3 regions of the Enterobacter sp. UNJFSC 003 genome follow, and region 2 is predicted to be linked to each of the others. Evidence: predicted binding sites of a transcription regulator. Region 2 holds the regulator's gene; each other region holds the start of a gene.

The links. The regulator Fur, encoded in region 2, represses iron uptake genes when iron is present. The targets are predictions, from matches to a motif close to ATAATAATGAGAACNACTATCAA.
Region 1: a site for Fur is predicted at 1,672-1,694, ahead of fepD (Fe(3+)-siderophore ABC transporter permease). Genes of this name have one in related genera too.
Region 3: a site for Fur is predicted at 1,655-1,677, ahead of sufA (Fe-S cluster assembly scaffold SufA). Genes of this name have one in related genera too.

What each region holds. Positions count from the first base shown of each region.
Region 1 covers NZ_JBAKHK010000003.1:64,620-67,898, reverse strand. The annotation lists gene fepG (iron-enterobactin ABC transporter permease) at 1-652, opposite strand, end outside; gene fepD (Fe(3+)-siderophore ABC transporter permease) at 652-1,656, opposite strand; gene entS (enterobactin transporter EntS) at 1,766-3,013, shown strand; gene fepB (Fe2+-enterobactin ABC transporter substrate-binding protein) at 3,048-3,279, opposite strand, start outside.
Region 2 covers NZ_JBAKHK010000017.1:48,288-51,566, reverse strand. The annotation lists gene chiP (chitoporin) at 1-1,176, shown strand, start outside; gene chiQ (ChiQ/YbfN family lipoprotein) at 1,222-1,548, shown strand; gene fur (ferric iron uptake transcriptional regulator) at 1,644-2,090, opposite strand; gene fldA (flavodoxin FldA) at 2,382-2,912, opposite strand; gene ybfE (LexA regulated protein) at 3,068-3,279, opposite strand, start outside.
Region 3 covers NZ_JBAKHK010000002.1:287,170-290,448, reverse strand. The annotation lists gene V5P19_RS07465 (diguanylate phosphodiesterase) at 1-462, shown strand, start outside; gene V5P19_RS07460 (MerR family transcriptional regulator) at 652-1,386, shown strand; gene sufA (Fe-S cluster assembly scaffold SufA) at 1,717-2,085, shown strand; gene sufB (Fe-S cluster assembly protein SufB) at 2,094-3,279, shown strand, end outside.

The sequences.
Region 1 (3,279 bases), on a different contig from region 2:
TCTCCAGCAGGCGCATGCGCCGCACCAGCAGCAGCGCGCCGATAAACATCAGCAGGATCAGCGGCGCGGCCGGCCAGGTTTTGCCCCACGTCAGGCCGTTAAGTGAACCGGCGTACCACAGTCCGGCGGAGAGGGCTGTGTCCAGCGAGGCCTGCAGCAGAAGCCAGGTGTTAAACGCCATCAGCATGGCGCGAACGCCGATCCCAATGATGATTAAGCGGAAGGTATCGATGCCGTTGCGCCAGGCAAGCAGCCAGATAACCAGCGATGTCAGAATGCCGCCCGCCATCGCCGTAAAGGTAATGGCCGTCAGGTGCTGACCAAACAGCACCATCGCCACCAGCACGCCGCTCCAGGCGCCGGTGTTAAGCCCCATGACGTCCGGGCTGCCCAGCGGGTTGCGCATCAGCGACTGGAAAATCGCGCCGCTGACGCCAAGCGCCGCGCCTACCAGTATCGCCATCGCCACGCGCGGCAGTCGCCATTCGGTTACCACGAGGGTGATGTTGCGCGGCGCGCTGCCGACGAGCGCGTGAAAGACCTGGGTCAAGTCGAGCGTGACCGCGCCGCTGCGCAGGCTCCAGACCGCCATCAGCACGATGGCGATCGCCAGCAGGGATATGCTGGCCACTAACCGGCGGGACGGGGCCATCATGCGCCACCTCCGCGTTTACGGCGTACCAGGAAGATGAGCATCGGCGCGCCGATAAAGGCGCTAACCACCGAGACGCGCAGTTCGCCGGGGACTAAAAGACGACCAAGAATATCGGCAAACAGCAGCAGGGCAGGGGTTGCCAGCAGCGTCGCCGGCAGAGACCAGCGATGATCCGCCCCCACCAGCCAGCGTGACATATGCGGCATCATCAGCCCGATAAAGGCAATCGGGCCAACCACCGCCGTCGCGCTACCGCACAGCACGGTGATCGCCACAAGCCCCATCAGCTGGGTGCGCGCCACGCGGTTGCCAAGCGCCGTTGCGGTGTCGCTGCCGAGGCTCAGGCTGTTCAGCGCCCGGCTTAAAAACAGCGCTACGGCAGCGGCGATAATCACCGGGATCGCCACCACTTTCAGGGTTTCGAGGGTACGGATATCCAGCGAGCCCGCTTGCCAGAAGCGTAGTCGATCGTAGACATCGGGATTGAGCAGGGCAATGCCGTTGGATAACCCTTCCAGCACCGCCGCGAGCGCCACGCCCGCCAGCGTTAAGCGTACCGGGCTGAGCTGTCCGCCGCCCTGACTGCCGGTAAACGCCACCACCAGCGAGGCAGCCAGCGCGCCGCAAAAGGCCATCGCCAGCTGTTCAGACGGTGAGGTGAAGCCGAACAGCGCGGCGCCGAGCACAATGGCAAAACTCGCCCCTGAATTCACGCCGAGAATGCCGGGGTCGGCGAGCGGGTTACGGGTCAGGGTTTGCATCAGCGCACCGGCAAGGCCCAGCGCGCCGCCCGCCAGCAGGCCGGCAAGGGTGCGGGGCAGACGCGCGTCAAGCACGATGATGCAGTCGGCGTTCTGACAGGTACCGGAGAGCGCATCGACAATAACGGACGCGGGCAGCGGCTTCGCGCCAACCAGCAGGCTGAGTGCAATCGCAAGGATCAACAGTAGCAATAAAACGGGCACGGCAACGGCGCGCACCGCAGAAGAGGAAAACGACATAGCAACATCCATGAATTGATAATGATAGTAATTATCGTTATCTATCTTATTTGGCTATGTTAGCATGTGCCGCCATGGAAATGGTAGATCGACACCTCAAGGCTTTGTCATGAATCAAAAATCCTGGCTGCTCAACCTCAGCCTGCTCAACACGCACCCGGCGTTTCGCGCCGTCTTTATCGCCCGTTTTATCTCCATTTTATCCCTCGGCCTGCTCGGCGTTGCCGTGCCGGTGCAAATCCAGACCATGACCCACTCCAGCTGGCTAGTGGGGCTTTCCGTCACCTTAACCGGTGGCGCGATGTTTATTGGCCTGATGGTGGGGGGCGTGCTGGCGGATCGGTACGAGCGTAAAAAGCTGATCCTGCTGGCACGCGGGACGTGCGGCGTCGGGTTTATTGGTTTGTGCCTGAACGCGATGCTGCCAGAACCGTCGCTGATTGCCATTTACGCGCTGGGATTGTGGGATGGTTTCTTTGCCTCGCTCGGCGTCACCGCGCTGCTGGCGGCCACGCCTGCGCTGGTCGGCCGAGAAAATTTGATGCAGGCGGGAGCCATTACCATGCTTACCGTGCGTCTGGGATCGGTGATTTCGCCGATGGTCGGCGGCCTGCTGCTGGCGACCGGCAACGTGGCGTGGAACTACGGCCTCGCGGCGGCGGGGACCTTTATCACTACCCTGACGCTGCTGCGCCTGCCGCAGCTGCCGCCCCCGCCGCAGCCGCGTGAACACCCTTTGAAGTCCCTTATGGCGGCGATCCGCTTTTTGTTCAGCAACTCGCTGATTGGCGGCATTGCGCTGCTCGGCGGTCTGCTGACCATGGCGAGCGCGGTGCGCGTGCTCTATCCCGCGCTGGCGGGCGAATGGCAGATGAGCGCCTCGGAGATTGGCGTGCTTTATGCCGCCATTCCGCTTGGCGCGGCCTGTGGCGCGCTGACCAGCGGCAACCTGGCGCAGAGCGCGCGTCCGGGTCTGATTATGCTGCTGGCGACGCTGGCCTCGTTTATTGCCATTGGGTCTTTTAGCCTGATGCCGGTATGGGCGCTGGGCGTCATTTGTCTGGTGATATTCGGCTGGCTGAGTGCCATCAGTTCTTTGCTGCAGTACACCCTGATTCAGACTCAAACGCCGGAAGGCATGCTGGGACGCATTAATGGCTTATGGACCGCGCAAAACGTGACGGGCGATGCGATAGGGGCGGCGATCCTCGGCGGACTGGGAGCGATCGTGACCCCGGTGGTCTCGGCGAGCAGCAGCGGGTTTGCGTTGGCCGCGGTTGGCGGGATTTTAGTGTTGGTGCTGGCGGAGTTGCGACGCTTCAGGCAAGAGATTACGTTGAACGACGGTGCGGCGTGACGCCCTCTCCCTTGCGGGAGAGGGCGAGAAATGCCTACTTAAACAACGTATTCAATCTGTCTAACACCCGCATCGCGCTGTAATAATCCAGGCGGAAGGTCTCTGTTCCCAGCGCCCAGACGCGTTTGTTCTGCACCGACGGCAAATGCGCCAGCAGCGGGTTGGCGTAAATCGCGTCGACATCCTTCTGGTCTCCGGCAAACAGGAATAAACCTTCTCCGTTCAGGCCTGTCGCCAGGTTTTCACCGCCTAACTGAATAATGTCG
Region 2 (3,279 bases):
CTCGATTTCCAGTCAGGCTATGCCGCGGATATGTTTGGCCTGGATATTGCCGCCTTTACGGCAATTGAAATGGCGGAAAACGGCGACAGTGCTCACCCGAACGAAATTGCTTTCTCCTCAAGTAACAAAGCGTATAAAGAAGACTGGTCCGGTGATAAAAGCGGTATCAGCTTGTATAAGGCCGCGGCAAAATTCAAATATGGTCCGGTATGGGCGCGTGGAGGCTATATCCAGCCAACCGGTCAGACGCTGTTAGCACCGCACTGGAGCTTTATGCCAGGTACTTATCAGGGTGCGGAAGCCGGTGCCAACTTTGACTATGGCGATGCCGGTGCGTTGAGCTTCTCCTATATGTGGACCAACGAATACAAAGCGCCGTGGCACATTGAGATGGACAAGTTCTATCAGAACGATAAAAAAAACAAAGTAGATTATCTCCACTCGCTGGGCGCGAAGTACGATTTCAAAAACGATCTGGTGCTAGAGGCCGCATTTGGTCAGGCTGAAGGGTATATCGATCAGTATTTTGCGAAAGCGAGCTACAAGTTCGATATCGTTGGGGGGCCGTTAAGCACCAGTTACCAGTTCTACGGCACGCGGGATAAAGCCAGCAATGGCACCGTTAACGATATTTATGATGGTACTGCTTGGCTGCAGGCGCTGACCTTCGGTTACAAAGTGGGTCAGGTTGATTTACGTCTGGAAGGGACATGGGTGAAGGCGGAAGGGCAGCAGGGCTACTTCCTGCAGCGTATGACCCCAACATATGCCTCTTCAAACGGTCGTCTCGATATCTGGTGGGACAACCGTTCTGATTTCAACGCCGACGGCGAAAAAGCGGTCTTCTTCGGCGCGATGTACGACCTGAAAAACTGGAATCTGCCTGGCTGGGCGGTGGGTGCATCTTATGCTTATGCCTGGGACGCGAAGCCTGCCGATATGGCCACACCGGATGCCTACTACGATCCTAACTATCGTCTGAAAGAATCAGCATACAGCCTGGACGCAATCTACACCCTGCAGGATGGCCGCGCGAAGGGGACCATGTTCAAACTGCACTTCACTCAGTACGACAACCATTCCGATATCCCGAGCTACGCGGGCGGTTACGGCAACATCTTTCAGGATGAACGTGACGTGAAATTCATGGTTATCGCCCCATTCACTATCTTCTGATGAACGCTCCGGCGGGCGTGTCCCGCCGGGATGGAGACCAACATGATCAAAAAAATCGTCATCGTATCGTTGCTGGCATCGGGGCTGGTGGCCTGCACTCAACCTCAGGCGCCGAAAGAAGATACGCGGCTGAAAGAGGCGTACAGTGCTTGCATGAATACAGCGGAAGGTTCGCCAGAGAAAATCGAGGCCTGCCAGAGCGTGCTCAATGTGCTGAAGAAAGAGAAGGCGCATGAGCAGTTTGCTACGCAGGAAAATGTTCGCGTGATGGATTATCAGGCCTGTATCCAGGCGCGTAAAACGGGTAACGATCAGGAAGTGACAAAGCGTTGCGATAAGATCTGGCAGGAAATTCGCAGCAGTAACAATTAATTCGCGATTTCTATGCCCGGCAAGCATTCGCTGCCGGGCTTTTTTTTGGCAAAAAAAAGCCAACCTTACGGCTGGCTCAGAGTATGAAAGCGAGCTTATTTTGCGTCATGCGCATGGTCATCTTCGCGGCAATCGCCTTCTGTACAGTGACCATAAAGGTACAGGCTGTGGTTGGTCAGGCGGATACCATGACGAGCAGCGATTTCACGCTGGCGTGATTCAATAGAATCATCGCTAAATTCAATGACCTTGCCGCAGTCGAGGCAGATCAGATGATCGTGGTGGTGCTGTTGGGTCAGTTCGAAAACAGATTTACCGCCTTCAAAATTATGACGGGTAACAATGCCTGCGTCATCAAACTGGTTCAGCACACGATAAACGGTTGCCAGCCCAATTTCTTCACCCATATCGATAAGACGCTTATAAAGGTCTTCCGCACTGACATGGTGATTGTCTGGACCCTGAAGCACTTCAAGGATTTTTAACCGAGGAAGCGTAACTTTCAGGCCAGCCTTCTTTAATGCGGTATTGTTGTCAGTCATGCGGAATCTGTCCTGTTGCTAAACGATTCACTTCTAAAGAAGAAGTGACAGAAAATGCACTTGGGATAATGCGTCTCATTATAGAACTGCCATGCCTAAATGAAAACTGCAAGTCTCAAGCAAAGTATGCTTATAAAAACGTGGTCTCACCGACAAACTTATTCGATGGCTCCCACTTTCTACCTGGGGGATATTGTACAGGTCTGAACGGAAAAGTTAAAAGTTTGTAGCAATTAATTTAATCGGTTTCACCTGGACAACGGGCGCAACCGGAGTTGCGCCGCAGGGTTATCAGGCGTTAAGGATATCGTCCAGGTTCAACTCTTCACGAACCTGCTTAACCCATTTTTCAACACGCTCCGCGGTCAGTTCTGGCTGGCGGTCTTCGTCAATCGCTAGGCCGACAAAGTGATCGTCATCTGCCAGACCTTTAGAGGCTTCAAAGTGGTAGCCTGCCGTTGGCCAGTGGCCGACAATCGCCGCGCCGCGCGGCTCAATGATGTCGCGGATGGTACCCAGCGCGTCACAGAAGTATTCTGCGTAGTCTTCCTGATCGCCACAGCCAAACAGCGCAACCAGCTTTCCGTTAAAGTCTACTTCTTCCAGCGTTGGGAAAAAATCGTCCCAGTCACACTGCGCTTCACCGTAGTACCAGGTCGGAATGCCCAGCAGCAGGATGTCATAACCTTCGAGGTCTTCTTTGCTGCTCTTGGCGATGTCGTGCACATCGGCAACGTCTTTACCGAGCTGTTTTTGAATGTTTTTTGCGATGTTTTCGGTATTGCCGGTATCACTGCCGAAGAAAATGCCGATGATTGCCATGAGTAAAATAACCTCTTGAAACTTAATAGTATGGTGGCACAATTTGTCCACGGATAAGGGCAATAATAGCAGAACAGGCAACCCTGCGGAAACAGCTATCACGCAGGACTGCACTCTGTGCTACATGAAATGGGAAATAAAGGGAATTTTCAGACTTATGCCTTGCCGCGCAACAGTTCAAGTTGGGCGATCAGCATCTCTTCAATCAGCTCGCTGCGGCTGATATTACGCGCGTCAGCCAGTTCATTCAGCGCATCGACGGCGTCAGCATTCAGCTTCAGTTCGACACGCTTAAGCCCACGAGTTTTATCGCGTTTAAGCTGGTTGCGTTTATTAATACGCAGCTGTTCATCGCGCGAAAGCGGAT
Region 3 (3,279 bases), on a different contig from region 2:
GCCGTGGATTTTCTGCTTACTTCAATTGAAGCGAATGGTTTTGTGCCGGAGCAGATTGTGGTCGAGTTCACCGAGCGTGAAGCGATCTCCCGCTTCGATGAGTTTACCCACTCGGTGAGGCAGTTGAAGAGCGCGGGCATCAGCGTGACGATCGATCACTTTGGTGCGGGCTTTGCCGGACTGCAGTTACTCGCGCAGTTCCAGCCGGACAGAATTAAGATTAATCGGGATTTGATCGCCAATGTACACAATAGTGGTCCGCGGCAGGCCATCATTCAGGCAATCATTAAGTGCTGTACGTCACTCGAAATCCAGTTCTGCGCGGTGGGCGTTGAGAAGCCTGAAGAGTGGATGTGGCTGGAATCCGCCGGTATTTCACAGTTCCAGGGCCACCTGTTTGCCAGCCCGCGCCTTGGCGCAATTCCGGCGATTTCCTGGCCCGAGAAAAAGCCAGATTTTTGAGAAACCTGTACGTAACGCCTCAGAGTTAGCTGTACGAACGGCATAATTTATACAACAATGGATAAACAAGGTGAATGGTTTTACCCCATTCACCTTGTTTCAGAATGAGGTCTTAGTTATACAAATACGTTGTACAATCTGATAAGGTTGGTTCGGTTAGGTATGGAAGTATTGAGCGTGAGGGAGTTAATGGCCTATTACAGTATCGGTGAAGTTGCCGAACGATGCGGTATCAACCCCGTTACGCTGCGTGCCTGGCAGCGCCGTTATGGATTGTTGAAGCCGCAGCGAAGCGAAGGGGGTCATCGTCAGTTTGACGATGAAGATATCCTGCGCATTGAAGAGATCAAGCGCCTGATGAAAACGGGCGTCTCGGTCGGCAAAGTCAAAGCGCTGCTTGAAAATAAAGACGTGATGACGCAGGGCAACTGGGTCAGCTTCCAGGAAGACATGTTGACCGTTTTGCGTTACGCCAGCGCGGGTAAACTGCGCGCAAAACTGAGCGAATTCCGTCGCGATCATGCCATTGATGCCCTGATCGATAACATTATTACCCCCGTACGTCAGCGGATGAACCAGGATCAAAACACCGTGCGCCATATGGCGAGCCTGCTCGACGGCGTCCTGATCGAATTCGCCATCACTACGCTTGCGGAATCACGTAAAAAACCGGGAAAAGATGCGCTGCTTGTTGGCTGGGAGTGTGACGATCGCACGCGTATCTGGCTCGAGGCGGCAAAACTCGCTCAAAAGGGCTGGCATATTGACGTACTCGCCGAACCGATTGATTCCCCGCGTCCGGAGCTTTTCCCGGGGCAAAACATCTTTGTCTGGACCGGTCAATCTCCTACGCCCCGCCAGCAGGAACAGCTCGATCATTGGCGCGAGCAGGGGTTTGCGGTGTCGTTTCATCAGAATAGTTAAGAGGGTCCGGAAGGGCCTTTTTTTATTGCTGTCAGTTCGTAATGAATTTTATCCTGCGCCTACGTAATCTCTATCCCAATAATAGGCATTTTCGATACATATTTTACCTTTCTTCGTTTTTAGCCACGCTGATGAATAAAATGCATTATCTATCAATGCATTGAACAATTTTATCCATCCCATCCGCATCTCCTGACAGGGTCTATGCTTAATAAAAGTAGCCAAAAAGGGCGATTAAGCCGAAAGCCCCTGCTGATAAGGGGTTGAAGTGATAATCGTTATCACTAACATGGGTGTATGCCCTAGTGGCTTATTAGATGAGGTGGACCTATGGAACTGCATTCAGAAACCTTTAATCCTGCCGATTTTGCCTGGCGAGGCTTAACGCTCACGCCTGCGGCTGCGGCGCATATTCATGAGCTGGTGGCGAAAAAGCCCGAGATCCTCGGCGTGCGTCTGGGCGTTAAGCAGACCGGCTGCGCGGGCTTCGGCTACGTGCTGGATACCGTTACGGAACCCGATAAAGATGACCTGGTTTTCGAAACCGACGGCGCGAAATTGTTCGTTGCGCTGCAGGCGATGCCGTTCATCGACGGAACAGAAGTCGACTACGTCCGTGAAGGGTTAAATCAGCTGTTCAAATTTCATAACCCGAAAGCCCAGAACGAATGCGGCTGCGGCGAAAGCTTTGGGGTATAGGCGGTACTATGTCTCGTAATACTGAAGCAACGAGTGATGTAAATACCTGGAGCGGCGGACACCTCAACTACAAAGAAGGGTTCTTCACGCAGCTGCAGACCGATGAACTGGCGAAGGGCATCAACGAAGATGTCGTGCGGGCGATTTCGGCCAAGCGTAACGAGCCTGAGTGGATGCTTGAATTTCGCCTGAGCGCGTTCCGCGCGTGGCTTGAGATGGAAGAGCCGCACTGGCTGAAAGCGCACTACGACAAACTGAATTATCAGGATTACAGCTACTATTCCGCGCCTTCCTGCGGCAGCTGTGATGATACCTGCGCCTCGCAGCCCGGCGCGGTGCAGCAAACCGGTGCCGATAACAGCTTCCTCAGTAAAGAGGTTGAAGAAGCCTTTAACCAGCTCGGCGTCCCTGTTCGCGAAGGCAGAGAGGTGGCGGTGGACGCCATCTTTGACTCCGTGTCGGTCGCCACAACCTATCGTGAAAAGCTGGCGGAGCAGGGGATCATTTTTTGTTCCTTTGGCGAGGCGATTCACGACCATCCTGAGCTGGTGAAAAAGTATATTGGCACCGTGGTGCCAAGTAATGACAATTTTTTTGCGGCGCTCAACGCGGCTGTGGCCTCTGACGGCACCTTTATCTATGTGCCGAAGGGCGTGCGCTGTCCGATGGAGCTCTCGACCTATTTTCGTATCAACGCCGAAAAAACCGGCCAGTTCGAGCGCACCATCCTGGTGGCCGACGAAGGCAGCTACGTGAGCTACATTGAAGGCTGCTCCGCGCCGGTCCGTGACAGCTATCAGCTGCACGCGGCCGTGGTTGAAGTCATCATCCATAAAGATGCCGAGGTGAAATACTCCACGGTACAGAACTGGTTCCCGGGCGACGGAAATACGGGCGGTATCCTTAACTTCGTCACCAAGCGCGCGCTGTGCGAAGGTGAGAACAGCAAGATGTCCTGGACGCAGTCCGAGACCGGTTCAGCCATCACCTGGAAATACCCGAGCTGCATTCTGCGCGGGGACAACTCTATCGGAGAGTTTTACTCCGTTGCGTTGACCAGCGGCCATCAGCAGGCCGATACCGGCACCAAAATGATCCACATTGGCAAAAACACCAAATCGACCATCATCTCGAAAGGGATATCCGCCGGGCATAGCCAGAACAGCTATCGCGGGCTGGTGAAAATCATGCCGA